4 regions of the Roseibium sp. SCP15 genome follow, and region 2 is predicted to be linked to each of the others. Evidence: riboswitches for the same ligand, from Rfam matches in the RefSeq annotation. Region 2 holds a riboswitch; each other region holds the start of a gene.
What was found. A riboswitch is a leader RNA that binds a small molecule or an ion and turns the genes downstream of it on or off. The one in region 2 is predicted to bind thiamine pyrophosphate.
Positions count from the first base shown of each region.

Region 1: it holds a riboswitch for thiamine pyrophosphate, as region 2 does, so the genes downstream of both, ABLO27_RS16225 (hydroxyethylthiazole kinase) here and thiC (phosphomethylpyrimidine synthase ThiC) in region 2, are expected to answer to the same signal.
Region 3: it holds a riboswitch for thiamine pyrophosphate, as region 2 does, so the genes downstream of both, ABLO27_RS21015 (ABC transporter permease) here and thiC (phosphomethylpyrimidine synthase ThiC) in region 2, are expected to answer to the same signal.
Region 4: it holds a riboswitch for thiamine pyrophosphate, as region 2 does, so the genes downstream of both, thiB (thiamine ABC transporter substrate binding subunit) here and thiC (phosphomethylpyrimidine synthase ThiC) in region 2, are expected to answer to the same signal.

Region 1 covers NZ_JBDZYI010000003.1:509,941-517,750, reverse strand. Annotated here, with positions in the region: gene ABLO27_RS16250 (xanthine dehydrogenase family protein molybdopterin-binding subunit) at 1-1,992, shown strand, start outside; gene sbmA (peptide antibiotic transporter SbmA) at 2,119-3,132, opposite strand; gene ABLO27_RS16240 (DMT family transporter) at 3,511-4,512, shown strand; gene ABLO27_RS16235 (hypothetical protein) at 4,578-4,988, opposite strand; gene ABLO27_RS16230 (Lrp/AsnC ligand binding domain-containing protein) at 5,036-5,272, opposite strand; TPP riboswitch at 5,409-5,519, shown strand; gene ABLO27_RS16225 (hydroxyethylthiazole kinase) at 5,588-6,361, shown strand; gene thiD (bifunctional hydroxymethylpyrimidine kinase/phosphomethylpyrimidine kinase) at 6,394-7,200, shown strand; gene ABLO27_RS16215 (TRAP transporter substrate-binding protein) at 7,202-7,810, shown strand, end outside.
Region 2 covers NZ_JBDZYI010000001.1:810,193-818,002, reverse strand. Annotated here, with positions in the region: gene ABLO27_RS03775 (cytochrome b) at 1-388, shown strand, start outside; gene ABLO27_RS03770 (YceI family protein) at 413-970, shown strand; gene ABLO27_RS03765 (fumarate hydratase) at 1,116-2,753, shown strand; TPP riboswitch at 2,874-2,994, shown strand; gene thiC (phosphomethylpyrimidine synthase ThiC) at 3,087-4,883, shown strand; gene ABLO27_RS03755 (L,D-transpeptidase) at 5,289-5,882, shown strand; gene ABLO27_RS03750 (TetR/AcrR family transcriptional regulator) at 5,990-6,556, opposite strand; gene ABLO27_RS03745 (nuclear transport factor 2 family protein) at 7,007-7,477, shown strand; gene ABLO27_RS03740 (pyridoxamine 5'-phosphate oxidase family protein) at 7,494-7,810, shown strand, end outside.
Region 3 covers NZ_JBDZYI010000004.1:239,299-247,108, reverse strand. Annotated here, with positions in the region: gene rpoH (RNA polymerase sigma factor RpoH) at 1-32, shown strand, start outside; gene ABLO27_RS21025 (CHASE2 domain-containing protein) at 163-2,382, shown strand; gene ABLO27_RS21020 (ABC transporter substrate-binding protein) at 2,414-3,355, opposite strand; gene ABLO27_RS21015 (ABC transporter permease) at 3,378-4,133, opposite strand; TPP riboswitch at 4,281-4,387, opposite strand; gene ABLO27_RS21010 (hypothetical protein) at 4,464-6,212, opposite strand; gene ABLO27_RS21005 (adenylosuccinate synthase) at 6,473-7,765, opposite strand.
Region 4 covers NZ_JBDZYI010000002.1:431,532-439,341, forward strand. Annotated here, with positions in the region: gene groL (chaperonin GroEL) at 1-775, shown strand, start outside; gene ABLO27_RS09380 (hypothetical protein) at 1,044-1,430, opposite strand; TPP riboswitch at 1,609-1,716, shown strand; gene thiB (thiamine ABC transporter substrate binding subunit) at 1,749-2,729, shown strand; gene ABLO27_RS09390 (thiamine/thiamine pyrophosphate ABC transporter permease ThiP) at 2,705-4,252, shown strand; gene ABLO27_RS09395 (ATP-binding cassette domain-containing protein) at 4,239-4,931, shown strand; gene ABLO27_RS09400 (DUF3995 domain-containing protein) at 5,001-5,456, opposite strand; gene ABLO27_RS09405 (TetR/AcrR family transcriptional regulator) at 5,539-6,120, shown strand; gene ABLO27_RS09410 (glutathione S-transferase N-terminal domain-containing protein) at 6,189-6,893, opposite strand; gene ABLO27_RS09415 (SlyX family protein) at 7,090-7,302, shown strand; gene ABLO27_RS09420 (NADP-dependent oxidoreductase) at 7,343-7,810, shown strand, end outside.

The DNA.
Region 1 (7,810 bases), on a different contig from region 2:
GTGTTGTGCTCGGACGAAGTGCGTTTTGTCGGCGATGCTATTGCCTTCGTCGTTGCGGACGACCTCAACACCGCCAGAAATGCTGCCGAAATGCTCGAAGTCGACTATGAGCCTCTGGATGTGGTGATCGGCATCGAAAATGCGATGGCTCCGGACGCGGTGAAAGTCTGGCCGGAATTTGAAAGCAACGTCGCCTTCACATTCGGGCAGGGCCTTCATGCCAAGACTGAAGAAGCCTTCGCAGCGGCGGACAAAGTGGTTTCAATCGATGTCGTCAACAATCGCATCGTTGCCAACTACATGGAACTGCGCGGGTGCGTGGCTGAGTTCGATGCTGACGACGAGCGCTTCAAGCTTACGCTTGGAACACAGGGCGGCCACGGCATGCGGGACGTTTTGTGCAAGATCCTGGAGCTGGAGGAAGACAAGATCCAGGTGATCACTCCGGAAGTCGGTGGTGGATTCGGCACGAAAATATTCTGCTATCGCGAATACCCGCTGGCCATGATTGCCGCCAGGAGCCTTGGCAAGCCGGTGCGCTGGGCAGGCGAGCGCATGGACCATTTCGTCACCGATGCCCACGGCCGGGACAATCTCACTCACGCAGAGCTGGCGCTGGATGCGGACAGCAGAATCCTTGGTCTGAAGGTTCATGTGAAGGCTGCAATGGGCGCCTATCTGCACCAGTTCGGACCGTTTATTCCTTGGGTTGGAGTGTCCATGTCCTCCGGTCTTTACGACATCCCGGCCGTATTCGCGAAGGTCGAAGGGGTCTACATGCACACCGTTCCAACGGATGCCTTCCGGGGGGCCGGTCGTCCGGAGGCGGCCTATCTGATCGAGCGGCTGATCGACAAGGCAGGGGAAGAGACAGGGCTTGGTCCCGTTGAAATTCGCAAGCGCAACTTCATCGCCAAGGAACAGTTGCCTTACACGACACAGACCGGCCGTCTCTATGACACCGGTGACTTTTCCGGTCATCTGGACAAGGCGATGGAAGTCGCGGATTGGGCCGGGTTCAAGGCAAGAAAGGAAGAAAGTGCACGGGTCGGCAAGTATCGCGGCATCGGCATCAGCTCCTACATCGAGTGCTGCGCATTTCCCGGCAGCGAGGAAGCAACGCTGGAGCTGTCTGCGGAAGGCAACCTGACGCTGCTGATCGGCACGCAAACCAATGGCCAGGGGCATGCGACTGCCTACAGTCAGGTGGTTGCGGAAAAGTTCGGTGTCTCCATTGAGGACGTCGAAGTGATACAGGGCGACACGGATCTGGTTCGCAAGGGTGGCGGAACCGGAGGATCCCGCTCCATCCCGCTTGGTCTGCCTTCGGTACGCGATGCCAGCAACACGCTGGTGAAAAAGGTCAAGGAACTGGCTGCAGACCGACTGGAGGCAGGGGTTGAAGACCTGGAACTGGAAAGTGGTGTTGTTCGCGTGGTTGGAACCGATCAGCAGGTCACCCTTGCGGAGATCGCTGCAGGGTCTGGTGAAACACTGATGGCGCGTGAAGAGGTCAATCAGACGGAAGCTACATATCCGAACGGAACTCATATCTGCGAAGTCGAAATCGATCCGGAAACCGGTGATGTCGAGATCGAAAATTATGTCATCGTCGACGACTTCGGCGTTACCGTGAACCCGCTTCTGCTTGCTGGGCAGGTTCACGGCGGGACGGCTTCAGCGCTCAGTCAGGCTCTGTGCGAGCACACTGTCTATGATGAAGACGGCCAGTTGCTCACCGCGTCACTGCTCGATTACCGAATGATCCGGGCAGCCGATTTGCCGGATATCCATTTCGAGACCCGGAACGTGCCGTCCACCACAAACGCCATGGGCATCAAGGGTGCGGGAGAAGCCGGTACGATCGGTGGCTGTGCTTCGGTGATGAACGCTATCCAGCATGCACTGAAGGACGGGGCTGGCGTAACCGAAATAGTCGATATGCCGGCAACGCCTCTGCGGGTTTGGGAGGCAATCCAGTCAGCAAAGTAGATGACTGATCAACTGCTGTAGCTACGATATGGAAAAGGCGCCTGATCAAGCGCCTTTTTTGGTCTCAGCTTTTGAGAAACCCAATCGGGCCTCCCACCGCTCGCACCGGCCGGGGAGTGGAAGACCCTATTCCGCAGGCATGGGGCGTGGTTCACCGCCATTGCGCTCATATTCCCAGATATGTTCCTCAAAGGCGCGAAGACGCTTGTACACCGACATCAGCTCAATGATCGTTCCCCATGAATTCACCAGGAACTGGAATGAGTTCTCGACCTGGCTGAATGCAGAGCTGATGCGGGTCAGAATTCCGTAGGTGATTGCACCGCTAAGGATGGTTGGTGCAAGTACGATCAGGGGGATAAGCACGGCTCCTTGCAGGTAGACCCAGCGCGCAACATCAAAGTAGAGGTAATGGAAAAAGAGCCGGAAGTAATTGCGTCTAACGTCGTTAAAGAGAGCATTTGCAGAGTGAGGATCGGCGCGTTCAGGATGGTCTTCACCATAGACAAGCTCTTTGCGGTACGCTGCCTCGACCTTCTGGTTCTGAAACTCCAACCCAGGCAGCTTGATGCCGACCATTGCCAGGAGCACCGTTCCGAAAGCTGCCGAAATGAGAGCGGCAAACACCAGTGAACCGTCGACCTTGCCGAGCAAGGGAAGCTCGGTGACATGCTGAGAGAGCTGCCAGAGGATCGGAAGGAAGGCAACAAGCGTCATGATTGAACGCATGAATGACACGCCCAGGCTTTCCATGATCCGAGCGAAACGCATGGTGTCTTCCTGAACACGCTGGGAAGCACCCTCGATGTGGCGGACGGCGTGCCAGTGCGACATGTAATAATTGTTCATGGCGGTGCGCCAACGGAAGATGAAATGCTTGATAAAAAATTCCAGCAAAACGGCAACGGTGATGAGGACCGTGGCGATTTCCGCAAAGTCCAGAATGCCTCGCCAGTAGTCTGTTGCTTCTACACTACCGGGCGTCTGAAGCGCTTTTTGGATCAGATCGTAAAAGACACCGTACCATTCGTTGATCCTTACGGTCTGTTGAACCTTGAACCAGGTCACACCCAGGATCAGCGCAGAACCCACCCAGGCCCAAAGGAACCAGCGGCGGCTTAAAAAATATGAACGGAACATTGCAAGCAGTCTCTCGAATCGGAGTTTTCCAAGTATTAAGTAGCTAGTGCACTTGAGGGAGAATACCGAGGGGTATTGAGGCAGTTGTGAAGAGATTTTAGGACCCTGTCGTCTTCACTCATGCTTTCCCGCAGAGGTGCATTGCAAGCAAAAAACGGCAAAACTGCGCCGCGATCAATTGCAATATTCTGCACTTGGCATGATACTGGCGGCTCCAACCAATCAAATTCCCGCCCAACTCCACACCTATTTCGGTATGGACCTCGCATTGTTCAGCTGTGATTTTCAGCTACGGGTGGTCTTTCAGTGGCTCCTCTCGATCCTTCGGACCGGCGCGTCAGGGGAGTTACGTTTTTGCGCCGGCCCCGGATGACATTCATGGCGTTCACCAGCCTCAAATCCCGTTTTGCCGGTCCCGCCGTGCCTTCGGGCATGACCCGTCAGGCTCCACTTCTCGGCATCTCCTTGAAGCTGGCCTCGACGATCACGTTCTTCGTCATGGCCACTGCGCTCAAGATCGCCGCGGAGACCGTACCGATCGGGCAGCTGGTGTTTGCACGTAACTTCTTCGGTCTGTTTCCAGTTCTTCTCATGGTTGCTCTGCGTGGAGAGCTCGGTTTGGCCTTCAAGACCCGCAACCCAAAGGGACACCTGACACGGGCGACCGTCGGTCTTTCAGCCATGGTCTGCTCATTCACCGCGCTTTATTTGCTGCCGCTACCGGACGCGACGGCCATCGGCTTTGCGACGCCGCTGATTGTGGTCGTGCTGGCGTTCTTTCTGCTTGGCGAACAGGTCAGAATTTATCGCTGGAGCGCCGTTGGGGTAGGGTTCCTGGGCATTCTGGTGGTTCTGTCGCCGCATTTGGGTGAGGGCCAGCTGGACAGCACTGCAACACTCGGCGCACTGGCGGGGGCGTTGGGGGCCGGGTTCGCTGCCCTTGCCATGATCACCGTTCGCAAATTGTGCGAAACCGAGCGCACGTCAACGATCGTGACCTGGTTTGCCGGCGCCTCCACGGTGCTTTCGCTGCTTACCCTGCCGCTCGGATATGTCCTTCCGGGACACAGCTGGGTGGTCCCGGATCTCTCAACGGCAGGCCTGCTGGTTCTGATCGGACTTGCAGGTGGTGTCGGCCAGATCCTTCTGACACAGAGCTACCGGTTTGCCGACGCTTCCACCATCGCCCCGTTTGACTACGTCAACATGCTGTGGGCGATCCTGGTGGGCTGGCTGGTGTTTTCCGAAATTCCTGTCCCGGAAGTGGTGATCGGAGCCCTGATCGTGATCGCCGCGGGAGTGTTCGTCATCTACCGCGAACACCGGCTCGGTCTCGACCGCACCAAGGCGCGCCGCGCGTCTTCGCCATCGAAATCATGACCGTAGAGAACATCCGTAACGGCTTCTTCAGTTAGGACAGGCCAGGGAGGAGCCCAGCGGTTCTTCTACGGTTTGTAGTGGAATGTCTCGACGGCGCTCTTGGAGCCGTCGGGAAAGACCAGCTGTACGCTGATGGAATTCGTCGAGCCTGCGGGCAGTTCGATATAGGGCTTTTCCTTCAGAACCGCGTTGGGGTTGTCCGGATCGCATGCGTCCAGTTCCCACATCTGGTCCAGAGGGCCATCATTCAGTCCGTAAAAGACATAGTCGATCCCGCATTTCCAGGCTTCCAGATGGGTGAAGTAGATCAGCTGCTGGCCTTCCCAGTCACGAAAGGAAACCCAGCTTGCCTTGGTCACATCCAGTATCTGCTTGATCTGCTCGGGCGGCATGCCTTGTGCGCTTGCCGGCGGAGCCGAGGCAAGGGAAAATGTGCCCAAGCCCATGACCAGGGCTGAAATTTTCAAAAAATGCATGATGGCCTCCATTGTCTCCAGATCAGGAGAATGCGTCAGGCGAAAAATCAGAAAGCCTTAAAGGTAATGATCGTCTTGGTGTCCTGAATGCCGTCGATCGGGTGAACCTTCTCGTTTACGAAGTGGCCGATATCGGCGTCGTTATCGACGTAGAACTTCACCAGAAGGTCGTAGTCGCCACTGGTGGAATAGACTTCCGAGGCAATTTCCGCGTCGGCGATCGCGTTGGCAACCTGATAGGTCTTGCCCAACTGGCATTTGATCATAACGAAAAACGGGGTCATGCGATGCTCCGGAAATGAAATCGTTGCGGAATGGTGCCCAAGGACATCGCCTATCTGTTGTCCGCAGTCAATCGTTGATGCAGCCTGCGACCATCGCACGGTCTTGCAATGACGGGTTCGCCTTGGTAGCAGTGCTGTTATCTCATGGGGGTGCCCGGCGATCCTGGATCGGGCTGAGAGGCGTACGGCCAACTCCTTGAACCTGATCCGGGTGATGCCGGCGGAGGGATTTGAGATGCAGATTGCCAGGGCATTCACAGCTCTCTCTCCTGATCAAACTTCCGGTTTGCAGCCGGAGCCACTCGGAGGAGACGCATGAACCTGACCGTTGCAGCTTCCACACAGAACCTTTCGCCGGAAACTGTCTTTGACCTGTTGATGAGGGTGCGGCAGAAGTCACCGCGCATCCACGCGATCACCAATGCCGTTGCACAAACCTTTACGGCCAACACTTTGCTGGCGCTTGGCGCCGTGCCTTCCATGACCATCGCCAAGGACGAAGTCGCAGGTTTCGCCGAAAGCGCGGATGCTCTGCTCATCAATCTCGGTACGCTGGATGAAAGCCGTCGGGAAGCCATTCCGGTCGCCATCAAGGCGGCGAAGGCAGCAGGGCGCCCTGTCAGTATCGACCCGGTGTTCGTGAACCGGTCTGGAGTGCGTTGCGCGTTTGCAAGGGAGCTGATGGCCTTCCAGCCGGACCTGTTGCGCCTGAACGAAGCGGAAATGGTTGCCCTTTTTCCGCAAAGGTCCGAAGCCGATGCCGTGATTTCAGCTGGCACCGTGCTGGCGGTGACGGGAGTTGAGGACAAGATCGAGAGCCTGGGAGAAGATTTCCGCCTGCGCAACGGTCATCCTCTGATGGCGCGCGTAACGGCGACAGGGTGCGCCGGTGGAGCCGTGCTTGCTGCCTTTGCCTGTGTAGAGGCAGACACCGCCCTGGCCGCGGCGTGCGGGCTGTCGGTCTTCAATATCGCCGGAGAACTGGCCGCAAGTCGTGCCGGAGGGCCGGGAAGTCTGGTGCCGGAACTGCTCGATGCCCTTTATTCCATCACGGCGAACGATATCGAAATGCGGCTGAAAACGGCCTGAGTTCCTTTTCTCATTCAAAAATGGAGAGACACATGACCGCCATCGCGGTGACCATAGCAGGATCCGATTCCGGCGGCGGGGCCGGAATACAGGCTGATCTCAAGTCGTTTTCGGCAAATGGTGTTTACGGTGCCAGTGTGCTGACCGCTCTCACGGCGCAAAACACTCTTGGTGTGAGTGCCATTCAAGATGTCCCGCCCGCTTTCGTACGTGCCCAGATGGATGCGGTCTATTCGGACCTGAACGTCAATGCCACCAAGATCGGTATGCTCTCCAGCGTCGAGATAATCGAGGCGGTTGCAGGCGGACTGGAGGCACACACAACTGGCCCGGTGGTGCTGGATCCGGTGATGGTGGCAGCGTCCGGTGATCCGTTGCTGGCCGACAGTGCCGTGTCCAGCCTGATTTCCGTTCTCGTGCCGCTCGCCGATGTCATAACGCCAAACCTGCATGAAGCCGCCAGGATGCTCGAAACGGAGGTTGCGGCCAATGAAACGGAGATGCTCTCACAAGCAGAGGATCTTCTGAGGCTCGGTTGCAAGTCGGTTCTGCTCAAGGGAGGGCATGGAACCGGTGAAGAGAGTGCGGATCTGTTTTTCGATGCGGCCGGCAATGCCATCTGGTTGCATGCAGAGCGCATCCAGACAAACAACACCCATGGTACCGGATGTACGCTTTCGTCGGCAATCGCAGCCGAACTCGCCAAAGGCAGCGATCTGGAAAGCGCAATGAGAGCGGCCAAGGCCTATATCCATGCTGCCATTTCGGCGGCTGACCAGCTCGAGATTGGTGCCGGCCACGGCCCTGTTCATCATTTTTACCGCTTCTGGAGCATGTGACATGTCAGACAAGTCTTGCCTGTCAAAAAATCCCGTCACCCGTCGGGCGTTACTTGGGGGCTCAGTCGCAGCGGGGGGCGCCGCACTGGCTGCTCCGGCGATCGCGGAGGAAAAGGCGACAGTCGAGTGGAAAATGGTGACATCTTGGCCCAAGAACCTGCCTGGACCGGGTGTCACAGCACAGCGGATTGTCGATCAGGTGGCCAGAATGACCGCTGGCCGTTTCCGGATACGGCTTTATTCGGCTGGAGAACTGGTGCCTGCACTCGGTGTATTCGACGCGGTCGCGGCCGGCACGGCTCAGATGGCGCACACTGCGTCCTTTTTCTGGCAGGGCAAAATTCCAGCATCGGTCTATTTCACCGCCATTCCTTTCGGCTTGTTGCCGCATGAACACATCGCCTGGATCGAACAGGGGGGCGGCCAGGCTCTCTGGGATGAGCTCTACGCCCCTTTTGGCCTGAAGCCCGTAATGGCGGGGAACACCGGCGTTCAGATGGGCGGGTGGTACAAGAAGGACATCAATGGCCTTGATGACCTGAAGGGCCTGAAGATCCGTATGCCGGGACTTGGCGGTGAGGTCATGCGGCGGCTTGGGGCAACTCCTGTC
Region 2 (7,810 bases):
GGTCTGGCGCGTGTTCAATCCGTCACCAAAACTTCCCGAAGGCATGCACCCGCTGGAAAAAATCGGGGCGCATCTTGGTCATGTCGGTCTCTACGCACTTATTTTCGCCATGCCGATCACCGGCTGGTTCATGGTGTCCGCTTCGCCTTGGGGCATTCCGACAATTCTGTTCAATGTGCAACCAGTACCTCACTTGCCGGTTCCTGAAATTCTGGGGTCCAAGGAACAGGCAGAGAGCTTCTTCAAACTATTGCATGCGTATGGTGCCTACCTGCTGATCGCACTGATCGTGGTACATGTCGCCGCAGCACTGAAGCATCATTTCATTGCCAGGGATGACACGCTGAGGCGCATGGTCTCCACGGCACCTGCAAAAAATGACACCTGACAGAAAGCTTTAGGAAAATACTACATGGCTCTGAAAAAACTAGTATACGCCCTCCCCATACTGGCCATCTCGACGCTCTCCGGCCCTGCGCTTGCAGACACATGGACTGTCGACCCGGCGCAGAGCACGCTTGGCTTTGAGGTCAATCAGGCCGGCAACACGCTTGCAGGTACCTTTGCCTCCTGGACCGCAAGCATCGATTTTGACCCGAACGCACCGGAAGCTGCGAAAATTTCCGCCGAAATCAATCCGGCGAGCGCAGCCACCGGCAACCCGCAGTTTGACGGCACGTTGCCAGGCAAGGAATGGTTCGACGTCGACGGGTTCCCGGCTGCGGAATTCAAGGCAGACAGCGTTTCGCTGGTCGAAGGAAACAGCTACCGTGCCAGCGGCACCGTAACCATCAAGGGCGTTGCCCATCCTGTCGATCTGGATTTCACCCTGCAGATTGACGGCGACACGGCAAAGGCCGAAGGCAAGGCTACCCTCAACCGACTGGACTATCAGCTCGGCGCAGGTGTGGGCACTGATACAGTGGGCGATATCGTGACCGTCACCCTGGATCTGACCGCCACGCGGTAATCCGGCAAACCTGGGGTCCGACCAATTGGGCAGGCCACGGCACTTGGCGTCCGTGGCCTTTTTGCCGTATGAGAACACCACTCATTGCTCCAGCGTAGCCGGTTCGCACTCGGATCGGCAGAAGCCAGATCAGGAAAGCTGTCCCATGAACGCTCCCGTCACCCCTCCCGACTATCAGCACAGCGCTCTTTTCCCGCAAAGCCAAGACGAAACGCCGTATCGCAAGCTGACATCCGACCATGTCAAAACTGCAGAATTCAACGGTGAAGAAGTCCTGATGGTGGAACCGGAGGGATTGCGCCTGCTTGCCGAGGAAGCCTTCAAGGACATCAATCACTATCTGCGCCCGGGCCATCTGGAGCAGCTGAAGAAGATTCTGGACGATCCGGAAGCAACCGAAAACGACAAGTTTGTCGCGTTCGACCTTCTAAAGAACGCCAATATCGCCTCGCATGGCGTTCTGCCGATGTGTCAGGACACCGGCACCGCCATCATCATGGGCAAGAAAGGCCGCCGTGTCTGGACCGATGGTTCGGATGATGCGGCGCTCGGCCAAGGTGCCCGCGATGCGTATTTCAAGAAGAACCTTCGGTATTCACAGCTCGCGCCGCTTTCCATGTTCGAGGAAAAGAACACCAAGAACAACATGCCGGCACAGATCGAGCTCTATGCGGAAGGTGAAGACGCCTACAAGTTTCTTTTCATGGCAAAGGGTGGTGGTTCCGCCAACAAGACCTTCCTTTTCCAGGGAACGCCGTCGCTGCTCACTCATGACCGGCTGGTTGAGTTCCTGAAGGAAAAGATCCTGACCCTCGGCACGGCGGCCTGCCCGCCTTATCACCTGGCCATCGTGGTTGGCGGCACATCGGCGGAGCTGAACCTGAAGACCGCCAAACTTGCATCCGCACGTTATCTGGACAACCTGCCAGCCGAAGGCTCCGAACTCGGTCATGCGTTCCGCGACACGCAGCTTGAGCAGGAGATACACAAACTGACACAGGCAACCGGCGTCGGCGCCCAGTTCGGCGGCAAGTACTTCTGTCACGATGTGCGTGTCATTCGCTTGCCACGCCACGGAGCCTCGCTGCCGATCGGCCTTGCCGTTTCCTGTTCCGCTGACCGCCAAGCCGTCGGCAAGATCACCAAGGACGGTATCTTCCTGGAACAGCTTGAGATGCATCCGGAAAAGTACCTTCCGGAAGTTACCGACGATCACCTTTCCGACAATGTGGTGAAAATCGACCTGACACGGCCGATGCCGGAAATCCTTGGAGAGCTCTCCAAACATCCGATCAAGACGCGTCTGTCATTGTCCGGTCCACTCATCGTGGCGCGCGACCTTGCGCACTCCAAGCTGCGCGACAGGCTGGAGGCCGGAGAGCCCCTGCCCGACTACATCAAGGACCATCCGGTTTATTACGCGGGCCCGGCCAAGACCCCGGAAGGCATGCCGTCCGGCTCCTTCGGGCCGACAACGGCAGGGCGAATGGATGCTTATGTCGATCAGTTCCAGGCGGCCGGTGGCTCCATGGTCATGCTGGCCAAAGGCAATCGCTCGGCGCAGGTCCGCCGAGCCTGTCAGGCTCATGGCGGCTTCTACCTCGGCTCCATCGGCGGCCCGGCCGCCCGTCTTGCCCAGGACTGCATCAAGAAAGTCGAAGTGGTCGAATTCGAGGAACTCGGCATGGAAGCCGTCTGGCGGATCGAGGTCGAGGACTTCCCGGCCTTCATCGTGGTCGATGACAAGGGCAACGACTTCTTCAAGGAACTCAACCTGAGCTGAGATCCGCCAAATTCCGCAAGACACGCAGGCAGCCATCCGGCTGCCTGTTTTTTTGCCGCGGCTGGACTCATGGATCGCCGCATCAGGTGATTGACAGAATCGTTCTTCAGCCAATACGCTCCGGCCTTGCAGGGGAGCCCCGCTAAGGGGGCTGAGAGGTGGACATCGCGCAAGCGGAGTGAAGCGACCCTTTGAACCTGACCCAGGTGATACTGGCGTAGGAAGCATTCAGAGCGGGCCGCTATTCGGTCGACCTTTCATGGTCAACAGCTCCCCTTTCCTGCAAAAGCATGACGACGGGTCTTTCTGAGCAAACAAAGCTAGGAGAGAACCTTGACCACTCCCTCAGTTGACATCACGACCGGCAGCCTGCCGGCCTCCCGGAAGGTTTACGTTTCCGGACAATTTCATTCGGACATCCGTGTTCCAATGCGTGAGATCGGCCTGCACCCGACGGCCGGAGAACCACCGGTTACAGTGTACGACACGTCTGGCCCCTACACCGATCCGGAGGCAACCATCGATATTGCAGCCGGCCTTGCCAGGACGCGGCGTAACTGGATTTTGCAGCGTGGTGATGTCGAGGAATATGACGGACGCACCATACAACCGGCCGATAACGGCTTCGTATCGGCTGAAAGGCTCGTGCCAGAGTTTCCGGATACACCACGTCCCTTGCGCGCAAAGGACGGCCGCCCGGTCACCCAGCTCGCTTATGCCCGCGCCGGGATCGTAACTCCGGAAATGGAATACATTGCCATCAGGGAAAATCAGAAACGCAAGGCGACGACCGAACGGGACGGAAACGATTGGGGCGCACACATTCCCGATCTGGTCACGCCGGAATTTGTGCGTGACGAAGTTGCTGCCGGTCGTGCGATCATTCCGGCAAACATCAATCACCCGGAAAGCGAGCCGATGATCATCGGCCGGAATTTTCTGGTGAAGGTCAACGCCAACATGGGCACGTCCGCCGTCACTTCCTCCATGGCGGAAGAAGTCGACAAGATGGTGTGGGCGATCCGCTGGGGTGCGGATACCGTGATGGACCTTTCAACGGGAAGAAACATTCACAACACCCGCGAATGGATCATTCGCAATTCACCGGTTCCGATCGGCACCGTCCCGATCTACCAAGCGCTTGAAAAAGTCGGTGGTATCGCCGAGGACCTCACCTGGGAAATCTTCCGTGACACGCTCATTGAACAGGCAGAGCAAGGTGTCGATTATTTCACGATCCACGCAGGCGTACGGCTTCACATGGTGCCGATGACGGCTAACCGGGTGACCGGAATTGTCAGCCGTGGCGGCTCGATCATGGCCAAGTGGTGCCTGCATCACCACAGGGAAAGCTTTCTCTACGAGCATTTCGCCGAGATCTGCGACATCTGCCGCGCCTACGACGTCTCTTTCAGTCTCGGCGACGGCCTTCGCCCAGGTTCCATCGCCGACGCAAATGACGAAGCGCAGTTTGCCGAACTCGAAACCCTGGGTGAACTCACCAGGATCGCCTGGGACAAAGACTGTCAGGTCATGATTGAAGGACCTGGACATGTCGCCATGCACAAGATCAAGGAGAACATGGACAAGCAGCTGGAGTGCTGCCACGAGGCACCGTTCTATACGCTTGGACCGCTCACCACGGACATCGCACCGGGCTACGATCACATTACCTCCGGCATCGGCGCGGCAATGATCGGTTGGTTCGGTTGCGCCATGCTTTGTTACGTCACTCCCAAGGAACATCTGGGTCTGCCTGACCGCGATGATGTCAAAACAGGAGTGATCACATACAAGATCGCGGCACACGCGGCTGATCTTGCCAAAGGTCTTCCCGGCGCTCAGGCACGCGATGATGCGCTTTCACGCGCTCGGTTCGAATTCCGTTGGGAAGATCAGTTCAACCTGTCACTGGACCCGGACACAGCCCGGGACTTTCACGATCAGACATTGCCGAAAGAAGCTCACAAGGTGGCGCATTTCTGCTCCATGTGCGGGCCGAAGTTCTGCTCGATGCGGATCAGCCACGACATTCGCGCGGAAGCCCAGAAAACGGGAATGGCTGAAATGGCAATGAAGTATCGCGAGGGTGGTGATCTCTACATGCCGGTCACCGAACAGGACACCTGAATGAGGCAATTGCCGGGGGCTGGCGTCTTCAGTCTCCGGCAGTCACATTCCGAGAATCACTCCGGCCGCGTATGTTCGAAAGGCCCCATGCACGTTACCGTGCCTATTTTTCTGAAGAGAATTTCAAAAAATCCGCTGACAGGTTCAAAAATCAACAGTCAGCCAGAACATTGGCATAAATATCAGCATCTTTGACGAGATTTGTCAGGACAACAGACCGATCGAGCATAATTTCGTTGCAATTTCAGCAGATTTGATCGACCTCAAGCGAACTCACATCAACGTGAGATTCCTTTCACGCCCATTTTGGGTCATGATTGTTAACAGTGCGGCAAGGACATTCTCCTAACGTAACCTTCGATTTGAAGCGCGCCATTTGTGGGCTGGGCGCTGATGGGGGAAAAGATGAAGACTTTTTTATATGCAATGATTGCTGTTATGGCCGGAGCGCTGTTGCTTCCTGCTAATGCTTCCGCGCGGGCCGGTTTCTTCGACCACAGCACGAACACCTGGGTAACGCCCAAGTATCATCCGGGTGGCAAGTCACCGATCAAGCGGAAAAAGGTTCGCTACAGCGGCCCCTACAAGCCGGGTACGATCGTGGTCAACACATCCGAGCGTCGCCTCTACCACGTTCTGCCGGGCGGAAAAGCGATGAAATACGGCGTCGGTGTCGGCAAGGACGGTTTCCAATGGGCCGGAACGCATCGCATTACCCGCAAGGCGGAATGGCCAAGCTGGACACCTCCTGCACAGATGCGTGCCCGTGAGCGCAGGAAGGGCCGTATTCTTCCTGCCTACATGCCGGGTGGTCCGCGTAACCCGATGGGAGCCCGCGCGCTCTATATTGGTTCTACCCTGTACCGCATTCACGGCACGATCGAACCCTGGACGATCGGTTCGGAAGTTTCTTCCGGCTGCATTCGCCTTGCCAACGAAGACATCATTCATCTTTATGAGAATGTTTCCGTCGGCTCGAAGATCATCGTCACGCGTTGATTTGAAATCTCATAATACAAAAGCCGGGCAATTTGGCCCGGCTTTTTTTATGCGTTCTGCAATGTCCGACAGGAGTGCGGCGTAGTCTGAATTGCGCTGTCGTCGTGTCAGCTTCCAAGCTGCGCAGCGATCAAAACCTCAGCTGCCAGCCTTGCGGCTCCCGCCGGGTCCGGATCAAACCCCATGTGGGCTGCGACGATCGCCCCCTCTTTCAAAAGAAGCAGCTGACGCGCAAGCAAATCCGGATCGGTGGCCCCGGCCTCCTCAGCCATTTCCTGAAAAGCCGATTTAAGCAGTCTCTTATGCTCGGCCGACTGAACATAGACAGGATGTTGCGGATCCTGAAACTCCGCTGATGCCTTGATAAACATGCAGCCTTTAAAGGAAGGCTCTGCAAACCACTCTTTCAAAATATCAAAAACCGCCAGAAGGCGTTGACGCGGTGGCAGCGCAGCATCATCCAGCTTGCGGAAGAACCAGTTCCGAAAGGTTTCATCACGGTAACGCAATACAGCCAGGATCAGATCATCCTTGGTCCTGAAGTGTTTGAACATGGTGGTCTTCGAGATGCCGGTTTCGGCCACGAGTGCATCCATGCCCGTGGCGTGAAAGCCATCGCGATAAAAAATCACCAGTGCCTTCCGGACCAGTTCGTCTCGTTTGCTTGGGCGCATGAAACCTCTTTCTGTACTGATCTGTAACTAATAGTTCTCTTCTTCTCTTTCAAGTCTTTTTGAACATAGCGAATGTTTGCATTCTCTCCAGTTTTGCATTTTCCAAGTCAACACTCTGTTATTCCTCATATTTCAAACAAACCCGTCTATCTAACTTCACTGGCATGACAAACTTGCCGAGGACAAAATTGCCTCTTGAAAATATGAACTGATCGGTACATATACGATTCATAGCTGAACAGAACAGTACAGTTACTCTGTTCCAATCAGGAGGTTCACGATGTTTTCCGTCAGACCAGCCTTTCCGCGCAGCTTTTATGTGTTTGGCGCCGCGCTAACTGCCTTGCTGCTTGTGATGAGCACGTTTCAAAACAGTTCGGTCGAGGTGAGCTTGGCGGAGAGCATGACCCTTCCACCGCCCCCGCAAGTCCTCGCACTGGATCTCAATCAATGACTGAACAACGCCCGCCTCTCCCGCCGTTCACGGAAGAAACCGCCCGCCAGAAAGTACGCGCCGCAGAAGACGGCTGGAACAGCCGCAACCCGGAAAAGGTATCCCTCGCCTATACGCCCGATACCGTCTGGCGGAACCGATCCGAATTTCCGGTAGGGCGCGACCAGGTGATCGCGTTTCTCACCCGCAAATGGCAGAGGGAGTTCGAATACCGGCTGATCAAGGAACTCTGGACATTTGCCGACAACCGCATCGCGGTCCGCTTCGCGTATGAATGGCATGACAGCGAAGGCCAGTGGCACCGTTCCTACGGCAATGAAAACTGGGAATTCGCTTCAAACGGACTGATGCAGCGTCGCTTTGCCAGCATCAACGACCTGGCGATTGACGCAGCAGACCGAAAAATGCTGTGGCCCCAGGGCCCTCGTCCGGCAGATCACCCGGGCTTGAGCGATCTCGGCCTTTAGGCGGAAGGAGAATGAAATGGCCCGCGCCTTTTCGGAAATTGCCTTCACTCAAAGTGTTCGCAATCGACAAGAGGAACTTGGTTCACGTGGCGATTACGCATCTCTGGATAGCCCGGGTGTCGACCCGGGCGACCATCTGACGGAGATAGAGGCCAGGTTTATTCAGGCTCGTGACGGCTTCTACCAGGCAACGGTTTCCGAAACAGGCTGGCCCTACGTACAATTTCGCGGCGGCCCTGTGGGCTTTCTGAAGGTCCTTGATGCAACGACATTGGCTTACGGGGATTTTCGCGGAAACCGGCAATATATCAGTTCAGGCAATCTTTCGGACAA
Region 3 (7,810 bases), on a different contig from region 2:
CGCGCTCGATGGAACAACAGCCGGTCGCCTGACCTGCTGCAAAACAAGTTTGACAAAACGCCGGAGTGCAAACTCCGGCGTTTTTCTTTTCAAGATCCAAGTTCCCTTGCGATGCCCTCAAGCGCAATCTAGGCTGATCCTGTTTAAACAAGATCGATAGTCATGCGCCTGTTTCTCAAAACGCTCTTTTCCAAACGCATACTTGTTGCTGCCGTTGCCTGTATCGTTCTGGCCTTCATGACCGGATTGCGCTCCGCTGACCCAGGCTTCCTGAAAGCGATGCGCGAACTGACCTTTGACTACTATCAGCGCATGAAGCCCCGGGAATATGAGCCCGCGCCTGTGCGCATCATAGACATCGATGAAGCCTCCATTGCAGAAATCGGCCAGTGGCCCTGGCCCCGAACCAAAATGGCGGAGATGGTGGCAAAGCTGACTGATCTCGGGGCTGCAGCGATTGTATTCGACGTCGTTTTTTCCGAAGCCGACCGGACATCTCCTGCACAGTTGCACGAAACGCTCGGCCAGAACGTCCCTGATGATCTTATTGCAACCCTGAAATCCCTCCCCGATCACGACGCCCAATTCGCAAGCACCATCAGCCAGGCTCCTGTGGTTCTTGGTTTCGCGGTGACAACCACATCTACCGGAGACACACCCCGCCAGATTGCCGGCATATCCTATGCCGGAGACAATCCCGTTGGCTTTCTGAAACCCTTTCCTGCAGCGGTCGCAAACCTTGAGATCCTGCAGGAGAGCGCAAGCGGTCTCGGGTCCATCTCCATTTCAGAGGATGATCAGGAAGGTGTCGTCCGCAGGGCACCCCTGGTGGTCTCTGATGGAAATACGCTCTTTCCCAGCCTGACGACAGAAGCCTTGCGGGTTGCACAAGGTGCCAAGGGCTTGATTGTGCGTTCCACCGGGGCCAGCAGCGAGGCCGGCGTGGGAAATTCTGCCGTGACAGCAGTCAGAATCGGCGCATACACGGTTCCGACCACCGCATCCGGTGAACTTTGGCTCTATTACACCAAAGATCATCCGGAAAGGTACATACCGGCCAACACACTGCTCAGCGCTGAGAACCTTGCCGATCTTGTGCCTTATGTTGAGGGGCAGATTGTTCTTGTGGGCGCCTCTGCAGCCGGATTGCGGGATATTCGTGCCACATCGCTCGGGGAGCTGGTGCCCGGCGTCGCCATTCATGCCCAGGCACTCGAACAGATCCTGTTCGATCAATTCCTGTTCCGGCCGGACTGGGCGAACGGTCTGGAGATTATCGCGACCTTTGCCGTGGGTGCCATTGTTATCCTTGCATTGCCCGCAATCGGCAGTCTTGGCACTGCAATTCTGGCGACCGCCATCGTATCCGGCCTTGTCGGAGGTTCTCTTTATCTTTTCTGGGAAGAAGGCCTGTTGATCGATCCGGTCTACCCGGCCGTCACCTCCTTTCTCGTCTTCGCAGCCTCCTCTTCCCTGCTCTTTTTCCTGACAGAGCGGGAAAAGAAATTCGTCCGGCAGGCGTTCGGCCAATATCTGTCACCCGATCTGGTTACACAGCTGGAACAGTCACCGGACCAATTGACGCTTGGCGGGGAAATTCGCCCGATGACTATCCTGTTCATGGACATCCGCGGTTTCACTCCGATTTCCGAGCAGCTCACACCGGAAGAGCTTGTCAGTTTCCTGAACACCCTGCTCTCGCCGCTTTCCGACGCGATCCAGGTAGAGGGAGGAACGATCGACAAGTATATCGGTGACAGCATCATGGCATTCTGGAATGCCCCGCTCTCAATTCCTGATCACGCCGCCAGAGCCTGCCGGGCAGGCCTGACTATGCTAAAGGTGGTCGACAAGCTGAACGACAGGGACGCCTTCGGCTTCAAGGCCAGAAACCTCAAAACACAATCGGTGCGGATCGGTATTGGTTTGAACAGCGGCGAGGTCTGCGTCGGCAACATGGGGTCGGCGCGGCGCTTCAATTATTCGGTCATAGGCGATGCCGTGAACATCGCTTCGCGTATTGAATCCAGCTGTAAGGCAATCGGAGCGGAGCTTCTGGTCTCGGAAGATACACGGAGCGAAGCTCCGGATTTTGCATTTCTGGAAGCCGGAGAAATTCCTCTGAAAGGCAAGAGTGAACCGGTAAAGCTCTACGCGCTTCTGGGTGACAGGGCGCTGAAAAACTCAAAGGAATTCAAAGAGCTGGCGACGACGCACGAACGTTTGATGGCCGCAATGAAAGAAAATCGCCTTGAGGACGCCGAAAGAGCGCTTGAAACCGCACAGATTCTCGCGCCATCCCTGATGGATTTCTACGGGCGTTTTGAGGATATCCTGTTCGATTTGAAAGCCGCTCAAAATGCAAACAGCGCCGCACAATGACGGCGCTGCTTCTCTCCCACAAATCAACGTATCAGCGAATTTCGACGGCGTAAGTGTCGACAGGAACAACTTTGCTGATCAAACCCGCCTCGGCCATAAACTCCGCAAAACGCTGATAGCGTCCTGTGTCGAGAGCTGAAGGCCGCTTTGCAAAGCGTGGCAGCGTGTCAGCCCATGCCCGTTTGTTCAGTTCGTCATTCAGGTTCGGATAGGCTTCGATAAAGGCATTCCAGGCCTCTTCCGGATGATTGGTCAGGAAAATGGTTGCAGCTTCTATGGCAGCCATGAATTTCACGAACCGTGGATCTTCGGCCTTGTCCTTGTTCACGACGTAAATAAGCTCATCGAAAATCGGCACGCCGTTTTCTTCCGGGTAGAACGCCTTGCCTTCCTTGCCTTCAATTTCGATCTGGGTCAGTTCGAAGTTGCGATAGGCACCGATCACCGCATCCACCTGACCGGACATCAGAGAAGGCGAGAGCGCGAAGTTGACGTTGATCAGTTCCACATCATCCATGGTCAGACCGACCGAGCGCAGCATCTGTCCAAGCATCGCATCTTCAAAGCCGGAGACGGAAAATCCGACCGTCTTGCCCTTGAGATCTTTCAACTCCTTGATCGGTCCGTCTTTCAACACGATGAGCGAATTGAGCGGCGTTTCCACCAGGGTACCGATCCGCGTGACCGGCAGCCCTTCTTCGATATGGGCGTGAAGCGTCGGTTGATAGGAAATCGCGATATCACCCTGACCGGCGGCCACGAGCTTGGGAGGCATTGCAGGATCGGCAGGTTCAATCAGTTCAACTTCCAGTCCCTCAGCTTCGAAAAAGCCCATGGTCTGTGCCGTGATGACGGGAGCATGATCAGGGTTGGTGAACCAGTCCAACAGAACCGTCAGTTTTTCCGCAGCCTGAGCCGGTGCACTGGCCAGCAGGCCTGCGGCAACAGTCAGGGACAGGAGTGTCTTTTTCATTCAATCCTCCAGAGTTCGGCGGTCAGTCTTCGACCTGCCAGGGAACAAGAATTCGGGTGAAGTATTCGACGGCGTAACGCATCGCCAGCACCATCAGGGCCAGCAGAATGACCGCTGCAAAAAGCAGGTCGGCGTTCCCGCGGGCATTGGCTTGAAGCATGATGAAGGCAAGCCCGCCTTTCGCTCCCGCCCACTCGCCGACCACCGCCCCGATGGGCGCGAAAACAGCGGCGACGCGGAGGCCGGAAGCAAATGCGGGCAAGGCCGCCGGCAGCCGGAACAGAAGCAACTCGCGATAACGCGGCACCCGATAAAGGCGGGCAAGGTCCGCCAGACCGGTATCAAGGCGTCGCAGGCCGTCATAGACGGTGGAGGTCACCGTGAAGAAGATCACCAGGATCGCCATGACGATCTTGGAAGACATTCCGAAACCCATCCACAGCACCAGAATCGGCGCAATGGCGAAAACCGGCAGAGCCTGAGTGACAAGGATGGTTGGCATCACCAAGCGCCCCGCAAGAGGAAACAGCCAGATGGAGATCGCAAGCAATGCGCCGCTCAAAACACCAAGAGCGAATCCCAGCACGGTCTCAAGCGCGGTGATACTGGCATGATGCAGGAGAAACCCGGCATGCTCAGGAAACGCTTGCAAGACCACGATAGGGCTCGGAAGCATGAAGGATGGCGGCTCCAATACGGCGACCAACAGTGCCCAGACACCGAGCACCGAGATCGCGCCAAGCAGGAACTTGCCCAAAATAGAAAGAAATGCCGTCACCACATCACTCCGTTCTGAATCGGAGCTGTGGGAGCAGTCAGATGGGCAGACAGGTACCGCAAATACAGGAACTGCTGCCGCAAAAGGCAAACAAGCATAGGATCTCCCGTCTTCGGACGTGCCGAAAATGACAATGGAGATCCGGGAATTGGCTAAGGATTCCGTCCCTTCGCCGGCATGACCCGGATCAGGTTCTAAGGGTTCGGCTCAACGCCATCTCAGCTCCGGAAACCGGAACACCCCTCGGACCGAGGCGGAACATGCCTTGCCTGAACGAAAAAGGCAAGTTGAGTTTTGCAGGACTGTCCTGCGACAAGCGAAGATCTGGACTTAGCCGGCCTGCCAGGCGGAAATCGCCTGTTCGACTGCGGCCGCACCCGCACTTCCCTTTTCAAGGGTCAGAATTCCGCGCTTGCCGTTTTCATAGAGCATAGGAATATCGATCCAGCCACGCTCACGCAGCAGCGCAAGATTGCGTTCCTGTTCGTTCGGCAGACTGGAAAGCGCGATCCAGAAGAAGCCCGGCGAGACCTTGACCGAAGCACCGATCAGGGCGTCTCCGCGCGCCTCCTCTGTCGGCTTCATGACAAGGCCGGGGACATTCACAACGTCACCTGCGGCAAAGCTATCTGGAAACTCGTATTTGATTTCGACAAGATGGCTTGCAGGCAGAGACGTGTCGTCGTTCGGCTTGATACGGATATCAACCTTCACGTCTCTTTCAGGAATTTCGATCGACGCATTCAGGACGGCCTGCGATTTGCCGTCGAGGTTGGTCTCTTCCTCGATGCTCCAGACAACGGCGCCCTGGGCAGCAGTACCAGCCCCCCCGGCTTCTTCACCTTCCTCATAAAGGATGGAACGCTGCACACTGCTGTCGGTATCAGCTGCCGGAGTGCCTGGCGACGTTTCTTCCGGCGCGATCGCAGCAAGGTTTCCTTCAGGCACAGCCGACGGCGCTTCAACTCCTGCGTCAGGTGTTGCGGCGTCTGATCCAGTGTCGGCACCTGAAACAATCGAAGGCTGAGTTGGCTCGGACTGAGATGGCTCGGGCTGCTGAGCCTGCGGATTGATTGTCGTGGTCGTTACTGTGCGTGCATCGGGTGCAATCAGATCATCGTCATCCAGCAGCCGATCGGTGTTTTTCGCTGGATCGTCAGCCGTCTCACTCGTTTCGGCCGGAGTTTCATCTGCAGCCGGAGGAGTTGTCGAGGCTATTGCTGTTTCTTCTGGTTCCGATTGCGTCTGCGGCTGAACAACGGCTTGTTGATCGTCTGACGACAAGAAGAAATAGGCCCCACCACCAACAACCAGAAGCGCAATCACGGCAGCGATGGCAATCGGCAGCGTTTTGTTAGAAGAAGATTTTTCCCGCAGCGCATCAGACGCGCTCGGCCTTTGACGTTTGGACCGCGCAGGCTTTTCAATCGGCGTTTCACTAGCCTTGGGCGTCGCGAATTCAGCAGCAGCTTCGGGCTTGGTAGATGTATCAGTTACCGGAGCAGGCTCGAAGATCCCATCGTCATCGGCGGACTGCGGCTCGAAGGCGGGCTCCTGCCGCGCCGGCGCATCATCCACCGGAGCACTGTCGGACGCCGGTTCAACCGCATCTTTTGCGTTCTGAACAGCCATATTCGCAGCTGTTCCAAGGGTTTCTGCCTCTGAAAGCGTTTCCTTGAGCGGTGAAGGTACACTTTCCTCTTCTGCGGGGACTTCTTCCTGGGCGGGAGCAGCTTCCTGAGCCTGGACAGGTTCTTCCTGAGGCTCTTCCGGCTGTTCCTCTGGCTCGGTTTCAGTGGCCTCAGTCTCAGAAGGATGCGGAGCCGGTGTTTCCACGGCTGGCGCAGCAGGACTTAAGCCAAGGCTTTCCCGCGCTGCCTCTGCCTCGACTTTTCTGATTGCCTCTTCCAACCGCAGCTGTTCCGCCGTGATCTCCGAGGGCGACAGCGGCGGCTCATAGGCTTTGAGCTGATTAACAATGGCGTTTCGTGCCCGGCTGTACACGCTTCTGCGGGCAGCACCGTTGCTTTCGGGCAAGGACGCGATCGTTTTCTTCAGAATAGAATAGTAATCAGCCATCTTCCTGCCTACCGGCCAACTGCTAGGATCTCATTTGCTGGCCCAAGATTTCAAAACGTTCTCAAGCTTATAGCAAGTTTTTTCAGGTCAATGCCAATTCTTCAAAAATGCTTGGCCGACACCGACCCTAACAGTAGTGTTTTCCTAACACGGATTCTTCAATTCACACGCAAATGTGTGATTCCGAATCCATGCCGGACGCATTTTGATTCGCAATGCGCCCAGCTATTTCACGATTTGAGCCTTTTAAGCGGCAGATCTCAATCCTGGAAAGGATTCTGCACAAGAATTGTGTCGTCCCGCTCCGGGCTGGTCGACAACAACGCAACCGGTGCACCGATCAATTCTTCAACGTGCCGCACATACTTGATCGCCTGCGCCGGAAGATCCGCCCAGGTGCGAGCACCTTCGGTGGATTCCTTCCAGCCCGGCAGCGACTCATAAATCGGAACGACACGCTCTTGCGCACCCTGAGATGCCGGCAGGTAATCAATCCGTTCGCCGTCCAGCTCATAACCGATGCAGATCTTGATTTCGTCCAGTCCGTCCAGAACGTCAAGCTTCGTCAGCGCAATGCCATTGATGCCGGACGTGCAGACTGTCTGGCGAACCAGAACAGCATCGAACCAGCCACAGCGGCGGCGGCGCCCTGTCACGGTTCCGAATTCATGACCGCGCGTTCCCAGGAATTCACCGACCTCGTTTTCCTGCTCGGTCGGGAACGGTCCTTCACCAACGCGGGTGGTGTAGGCCTTGGTGATACCCAGAACGTAGTCGACGGAACCCGGGCCAAGACCACAGCCCGTTGCGGCCTGACCTGCAACCGTATTGGAAGACGTCACGAACGGATAGGTACCATGGTCAATGTCCAGAAGGGCGCCCTGGGCACCCTCAAAGAGGATCCGCTTGCCTTGACGGCGCATGTCGTCCAGGAGGTACCAGACCTTGTCCATGTACGGCAGAACTTTGTCGGCGACGCTTGCGAGCTCGTCATAGATCGCCTGTGCCGAGATCTCTTCCTGCCCCAGACCACGGCGCAACGCGTTGTGATGCGTTAGCAATCGGTCGATCTTCGCCGGCAGAGTGGTCAGGTTCTTCAGGTCCATCAGACGGATGGCACGCCGGCCGACCTTGTCTTCGTAAGCAGGGCCGATTCCGCGCTTGGTGGTTCCGATGCGCGTACCCGTATTGGAGTTTTCGCGCAGGGCATCCAGCTCGCGGTGCAGGGAAAGGATAAGTGTGGCATTTTCCGCGACGCGCAGGGTTTCAGGCGTAACAACCACACCCTGGTTTCCAAGACGCTCAACCTCTTCGGCCAGCGCGTGCGGGTCCAAAACAACACCGTTGCCGATAACAGACAACTTGCCCTCACGCGCAACGCCTGACGGCAGGAGAGAAAGCTTATAGCTGATGCCGTCAATTACCAGCGTATGTCCAGCGTTGTGTCCGCCCTGGAACCTCACGATGACATCGGCTTGTTCCGACAACCAGTCGACAATCTTGCCTTTGCCCTCGTCCCCCCATTGCGAACCGACAACTACCACATTCGCCATTTAGTCTTTGCTCTCCTGAAAGCAGCTTTCCCGCACTCTCCGGGC
Region 4 (7,810 bases), on a different contig from region 2:
AGACATCGCTATCCTGACCGGTGGCACCGTGATCTCCGAAGACCTCGGCATCAAGCTGGAAAACGTGACCCTCGACATGCTCGGCACTGCCGAGAAAGTCGCGATCACCAAGGAAACCACCACCATCGTTGACGGTGCCGGTTCCAAGGAAGACATCGACGGCCGCGTTGGTCAGATCAAGGCGCAGATCGAAGAAACCACTTCCGATTACGACCGTGAGAAGCTCCAGGAGCGCCTGGCCAAGCTTGCTGGCGGTGTTGCAGTTATCCGCGTTGGCGGTGCAACCGAAATCGAAGTGAAAGAGAAAAAAGATCGCGTTGACGATGCTCTGAACGCAACCCGCGCTGCTGTTGAAGAAGGCATCGTATCGGGTGGCGGCACTGCTCTGCTGCGTGCGAAGAAAGCTGTCTCTGCTCTGTCTTCCGACAACTCCGACATTGAAGCCGGCATCAAGATCGTCCTGCGCGCTCTGGAAGCTCCGATCCGTCAGATTGTTGAAAACGCTGGTGTCGAAGGCTCCATCGTTGTCGGCAAGATCCAGGAAAACGACGACGACACCTTCGGCTTCAACGCTCAGACCGAAGAATTCGTCAACATGATCGAAGCTGGCATCATCGACCCGACCAAGGTTGTTCGTACTGCTCTGCAAGACGCAGCTTCCGTCGCCGGTCTCTTGATCACCACCGAAGCCATGGTTGCCGAGCTGCCGAAGAAAGACGCAGCACCGGCAATGCCGGGCGGCGACATGGGCGGCATGGGCGGCATGGGCTTCTAAGAAGCCCAAAGCTCACAAGCTTTATGGAAAGGGCGGCCCTCGGGTCGCCCTTTTTGTGTTTGTCGCCATCTGTTTAGCTCGCCTTGACTTGGGAAACAGAAGGCGACTTCGGCGACTAGGAAGTCCAGAACTCGAAGATAGGCGCACTAGGCAGTTTTCAGGCAGTTCCACTTACATGTCTTCGCTAGAAATCTGAGCCTCTGCGATACCAGTGAACAAAAACATGCCCGTGCAAAGTGGCTAGCACTCCGTATTTACCGAACTGCAATCACCATGAAATTCGAACACCAGAAACAAACATAATTATCAGACATGCGGTGACTGACAGAAAGCCAACCGAAATTGCTTCAACCCACTCGCGCAGCAAATTGTTTTCTTTGATCAATGAATCGTACCGGCCTGCAGAAAACCCCGTCATTGTCGGCTCTGATACCCAGCCCTCCAAAGAAAAACCAAAGTCTACTGGTGTGACTCCTGATTGTTCATGGCGAGTGCCTTGAGCGATTACCGGAATTTGTTTACGTGTGGTGTTTTCGAAAAAGAATACATTTCCCGCAGCATGGTGCGGAACATCAAAGATGTAACTGGTGTAAGAAAGGCTCAGCAGAATTGAAGCGATCAGAAGAAATCGGCTTCTGGATAATCCACTCTTCATATGCTCTCTCGGCGCTTCTCATTATTGAACAAATGCAACTTATTCAACGCTAGATAGCAGTGAGCCTCAAATCTTGCCACTGCGCAACCCTTGAGGACTCTTTTGTTCGTGCGCCTGAGTAATTGCCGATTAGAGCTAATCAAACCTGTTGTACTCGTTCTCATTTCCAGATAATCACGGCCTTACCTCGGGGTGCGTGAGGTTTTCGCGCTGAGATGCCATTCTGGCAAACCCGTTGAACCTGAACCGGCTAGAACCGGCGGAGGGAAAGGTAGCGGTTTCATCCATCCTTGCCCTCTCGCCGCAATGGAGGATGATATGAAACATCTGCTCTTTGCTGCGGGACTTTTGTGCGCAACATCGGCTGTTGCCGCCGATAAACCCCAGCTGACCGTCTACACCTATGACAGCTTCGTTTCCGACTGGGGGCCGGGCCCACAGGTCAAGGAAGCCTTTGAAGCCGTCTGCAATTGCGAGCTGAACCTTGTCGGCGTCGAGGACGGCGCTGCCCTTCTGTCCCGCATCCGGCTGGAGGGTGAAAACTCAGACGCAGACATCGTGCTTGGCCTGGACACCAATCTGATTGCCGCCACCAAGCAAACCGGTCTCTTCGCGCCTCATTCCATCAATGCGGAGTTTTCACTGCCGATCGAATGGAACGACGAAACCTTCGTGCCTTACGACTGGGGCTATTTCGCTTTCGTTCATAACAAGGACGCTGCTGTTCCCGGCAATTTCCGCGATCTGGCAGCAAGCGACACCAAGATCCTCATTCAGGACCCGCGCTCTTCAACTCCGGGGCTTGGCCTGCTGCTGTGGGTCAAGTCAGTTTATGGCGACGAGGCTCCGGAAATCTGGGAAGGTCTGTCGGACAATATCGTCACGGTCACCAAAGGCTGGTCAGAGGCTTACGGACTTTTTCTCGAAGGTGAAGCGGACATGGTGCTCAGCTACACCACTTCCCCCGCCTACCACCTGATTGCCGAAGACGATGCCAGCAAGGCTGCCGCCGCCTTTGACGAAGGTCACTACATGCAGGTCGAAGTTGCTGCAAAATTGGCAGGCACCGACCAACCGGAGCTCGCCGACCAGTTCCTGGAGTTCATGACTTCCGACACGTTCCAGTCGATCATTCCGACCACGAACTGGATGTATCCTGCGATCACTCCGGAGGGTGGACTGCCAAAGGGCTTCGAAACGCTGCACACTCCGGAAAAGTCCCTGCTCCTCGGAGCTGATGAAGCCGCCAAGATGCGGAAGGAAGCGTTGGCGGAATGGCTGGGCGCGCTCAGCCAGTAAATCCGTTCCCGGGGATCGCGGCGGCGGCTGTTGTCGCCGCGCTGATCCTGGGCACCTTGGCAGCAATCGCGCTGCGTGCGGAAGCCGGGCAAGGATTTGGCCCGGCTGACTGGGCAGCGCTGCGCTTCACGCTTACGCAGGCGGTGTTGTCCGCCCTGATCAGTGCCGGACTGGCGATCCCTGTTGCCCGCGCGCTGGCGAGACGGCGGTTCCCCGGCAGAAGTGTGCTGATCGCACTGCTGGGTGCCCCCTTCATCCTTCCCGTTATCGTAGCCATTATCGGTCTGCTCCAGGTTTTCGGGCGCGCAGGATGGATTTCTGACGCATTGGGCTTCTTCGGACTGCCACCGATCCGCATTTACGGATTGCACGGTGTTGTCCTGGCTCATGTCTTTTTCAACCTGCCTTTGGCCACGCGACTGATCCTTCAGGGGTGGCAGGAAATTCCCTCGGAACGGTTTCGACTGGCTGCGCAACTGGGGTGTCATGGCAGTTCAATGTTCAGGCTCATCGAGCTGCCAATGCTGGCGAGGATCCTGCCTGGCGTTCTGGCCGTGATTTTCGCTATCTGTCTGACCAGCTTTGCAGTTGCACTCACCCTGGGTGGCGGCCCCCGGGCCACGACGATCGAACTCGCGATCTATCAGGCATTCACCTATGACTTTGATCTGAGCCGGGCCGCGATGCTGTCAGCCTTGCAACTCGTCCTGACGACTGCCGCCGCCTATGCCGCGCTCAAACTCTCTCGAGGTGACGGCTTTGGCGCCGGCCTTGACCGTGCCGTTCGCCGCTGGGACGGCGGGAAGCCAATTGCCGACACACTCTGGATTGCGCTTGCTGCAATTTTTCTACTCCTGCCGTTGGTATCGGTGGTGATCTCTGGGCTCACTGGACTTGTCTCATTGCCGTTGGTCGTCGTCCAGGCGGCCATGACCTCGCTTGCAGTCGCGACAATGAGCACCGCGGTCCTTTTGCTGATGGCGCTGCCCATGGCAGCGACCATCGCCACCGGGCGATACGGATGGGTTGATATCAGCGGCATTCTTGGGCTTGCGGCCTCGCCCCTGGTTATCGGCACGGGATTGTTCATCGTGCTTCGGCCGCTGGTTGATCCGACCTCGCTTGCATTGCCGGTTACCGCTCTTGTGAATGCAGTGATGGCACTGCCCTTCGCGCTTCGCATCCTTGTTCCGGCCGCGCGCGATGCCGTCCAGCGTCATGGTCGGCTCGCTCTTTCTCTGAACATGGAGGGCAGAATGTTCTTTGCCCGGATCCTAATCCCCCGTATGCGCCCTCAAATCGGATTTGCCGCCGGGCTCGCAGCGGCTCTTTCGATGGGCGACCTCGGCGTTATCACCTTTTTTGCCAATGCGGAGACAGCAACCTTGCCGCTGCAGATCTATCGCCTGATGGGGGCCTACCAGATGCAGGCGGCTGCAGGTGGGGCGTTGCTACTGCTGGTTTTGTCCATGACCGTTTTCTGGCTCCTGGACCGCGGAGGACGCTGGCATGCTGAAGCTTGACGAATGCAGTATCACCAACGGCGGTTTCACCCTGAAAGCAAACATGGCGATAAAGGCCGGGAACCGTGTCGCGATCATTGGCCCATCGGGGGCAGGCAAATCGACACTTCTGGAAGCAGTTGCAGGTTTCCGTGATCTCGTTCGCGGTGATATTTTCTGGCGGCGGACGAACATCACCACCCTTTCTCCGGGCAAGCGTCCGATTGCCATGCTTTTTCAGGACGGTAATCTCTTCCCTCATCTGACCGCAGAACAGAATGTCGCCCTTGGACTGCGGCCCAGCGGGAAACTGTCTGTGGACGAGCGAAGCCAGGTGCAGGCTGCCCTGGCGCGCGTCGGCCTGACCGGCATGGGAACACGCAGGCCCTCAGAGCTCTCCGGCGGGCAGCAAAGCCGTGCGGCGCTTGCCCGCGTTCTGGTGCAGAAACGGGACTTGTTGTTGCTGGACGAACCTTTCGCCGCCCTGGGTCCTGCCCTGAAAACTGAAATGCTGGATCTGGTTTCAGCCCTTGCTGTTGAAACCGGCACGACGCTTTTGATGGTCAGCCATGCGCCCGAAGACGCCCGCCGGATCGCGGATCGGACGGTGTTGGTGGCGGATGGTATCGCACATCCGCCTGTGCCCACATCCGAGCTCTTCGAGAACCCGCCCCCTGCCCTTCGCGATTATCTCGGTTGAAACTCGTCTTACGGTCAGAACGGTTTGACGCGCGTGTGCGAACCGCCTCGCAGAATCAGATCGGCTCCCTTAGGAAAATACCAGGACCATGAAACCTGCGCCTAAAGCCAGGCACAGCGGCGCGTAGTACCGTTTGTCGAGCGTCTTGAACGGCTCTTCAGCCTGCATGCGAGAGAAGTACGGCGTATAGCTCAAGATACCTCTTCCTAAAAAAATCAGTCCAATTCCTGCAAGCGACAAACTCAGAATTGTTGGAAGCAGCCCGGACGGCAGAACAGTCGCGACTGGATTGTTCAGAATGCCTGCAGACAAAAGCGGCAAGATCGCCGCAATCGCAATCAGCCCAGCAACCAGAACGGTCAATGTTCTACCGGGCATTTGCCTCATGCCCTTTGCCCCGACCACCATACGCACAAGGGATGCTTCGTCCCGCGCCGGCCAAAGTCCTCCAAAGCCCCAATAGAGATGCAAAGCCGAAATCCCGGCCAAAACAAGAAAAAGAACACTTGCAACTGACGTGACCACTTGAACCTCCGACGACAACCATACGGTACCGTATGTTGACTTGCTTGCGCTTGTCAATACGCCACCGTATGGTCGCAACATAATGCAGGACCAAAAGACACCATTATCGGCCATCGACTGGATCCAGGCGGCTTTCAGGGCGCTGGCCAAGGGCGGGCCGCAGGCGATCCGTGCCGAGGCAATTGCCCGCGACCTGAAGGTCAGCAAGGGATCGTTCTACTGGCACTTCAAGGACGTCCCTGCTCTGAAGAAGGCAATGCTGGACCACTGGCAGCGCAAGGCGACTGAAGCAATCATCCAGTTGGTCGACAATTCCGGCGAAAACTCAGCTGGAAGGCTTTACCTTCTGGTGGAAGTGGCAACGAATACCGACACGTCTGCCTATGGCGGTGTGAATGTAGAGGCTGCGATCCGGGACTGGGGCCGATACGATGAGCACGCATATGAAGCCGTCAAGACAGTCGACGAGAAGAGATTGCACTATGTGACGGAGCTTTTTTCAAGTTGCAGCGTTCCAGAACCGCAATGCAAACGCTTCTCCAGGCTGCTTTATAGCAGCCTGATCGGCCTGGAAGCCCTGAGCGGAAACACGAAAGCAGATCGCAAAGACGATCTCCTCCAACTCTTGGACGTGCTGCTTGGCGGCAACAAAGCGGCCAGTTAGCGCTGTGCTTTCATCAATTTCCGCGAGAAAAGCGACGGACCGCCGCCTTTCCCGCAAAAACCCTTGCGCTAGACCCGCGCAGGAATGTTGATCGACTTCTCACTCGCCGGCCGGCTCAGGCATGTGTCCACCCAGCGGACGACATTTTTGAAATTCTGGTATCCGACAACTTCGGCTGCCTCGTAGAAGCCGTTGATGTTTCGTGCCCAGGGCCAGCAAGTGATGTCGGCAATCGAGTATTCATTGCCAACGATGTACTCCTGCCCTTCCAGTTGCCTGTCCAAAACACCAAGCAGACGGATGACTTCGTCGCGGTAACGCTCGAACGGGCGGCGGTCCTCATATTCCTTGCCGGCAAATTTGTGGAAGAACCCCAGCTGGCCCGTCATCGGACCCAATCCGCCCATCTGCCACATGACCCATTGGATGGCCTCATACCTGGCAGCCGGATCTTTCGGCACCAACTTGCCGGACTTCTCCGCAAGGTAAAGCAGAATGGCGCCGGACTCCCACAAAGCCAGAGGCTTCCCATCCGGCCCGTTCGGGTCGATCATGGCCGGGATCTTGTTGTTCGGGTTGAGCGAGAGAAATTCGGGAGAATGCTGGTCACCACTGCCGAAATCCACCAGGTGAGGCTCATAGGGAAGACCGGTTTCCTCCAGCATTGCCGACACCTTGATGCCGTTCGGTGTCGGCAGGGAATAAAGCTGGATCCGGTCCGGATATTGAGCCGGCCATTTGCGGGTAATCTGGAAATCGGACAAGGCGGTCATGAATTTCTCTCGCTGAAGTGATTTTCCCCGGATACGAATATCGGGTTTTCGGGTTCCATATAAGGCATTTGCCAGTGATTTGAACCATCGGCAAGATACGATGAATGAATTTGTTCTTTTGTGATAATCCGCCTATACGTGCGTTTCACCGTTCCGGGTGTTAACCCCACTACCAAACGACAAAGGGAAGCCGGATATGGCCAATGAACACGAGGCCCGGATTGACAAGCTCGAGATCGATCTGGCTCATGCCACACACACGATCGATGACCTCAACAGCGTCGTTGTTGAACAGGGCAAACAGATTGACCGGCTTACGCGCGCGCTCTCCAACATGACCGATCAGGTCGAGGAGCTGATGGAAAACGTTCTGCCCGGCCACCAGATCGAAAAGCCTCCGCACTACTGAACGTGATGTCCACGTCCCCTTCACAAGCGAAAGGCAGCCAATGAACAACACGCGGCTTCTACTAAAGTCCCGTCCGGATGGACGTCTCGGCCCTGAACATTTCGACCTTAGAGACGAGCAACTTGGATCACTGACCGACGGCAAAGCCCGAGTCAGGGTTTTGTATGTATCGCTCGACCCGGCGATGCGCGGCTGGGTATCTGCGAGCACCGACAGCTACCTGCCACCGGTACCGCTGGGAGACACAATGCGCTCGCTGGGAGTGGGTGTCGTGGAAGAGAGCAAGTCCGACGCATATCAAGTCGGGGACTGGGTCACGGGCATGACCGGCTGGACCAAATTTCTCGATGTTGCGCCCGGAGATCTCAGTGTCGTTCCACAGCTCGCAAGCATCGAAGACTACGTCGGCATTCTGGGCCTGCCCGGTGCGACCGCCTGGCATGGTCTTGTTGTTGAGGGCCAGGCCAAGGCGGGTGAGACGCTATGCGTGACCGGCGCTGCCGGATCG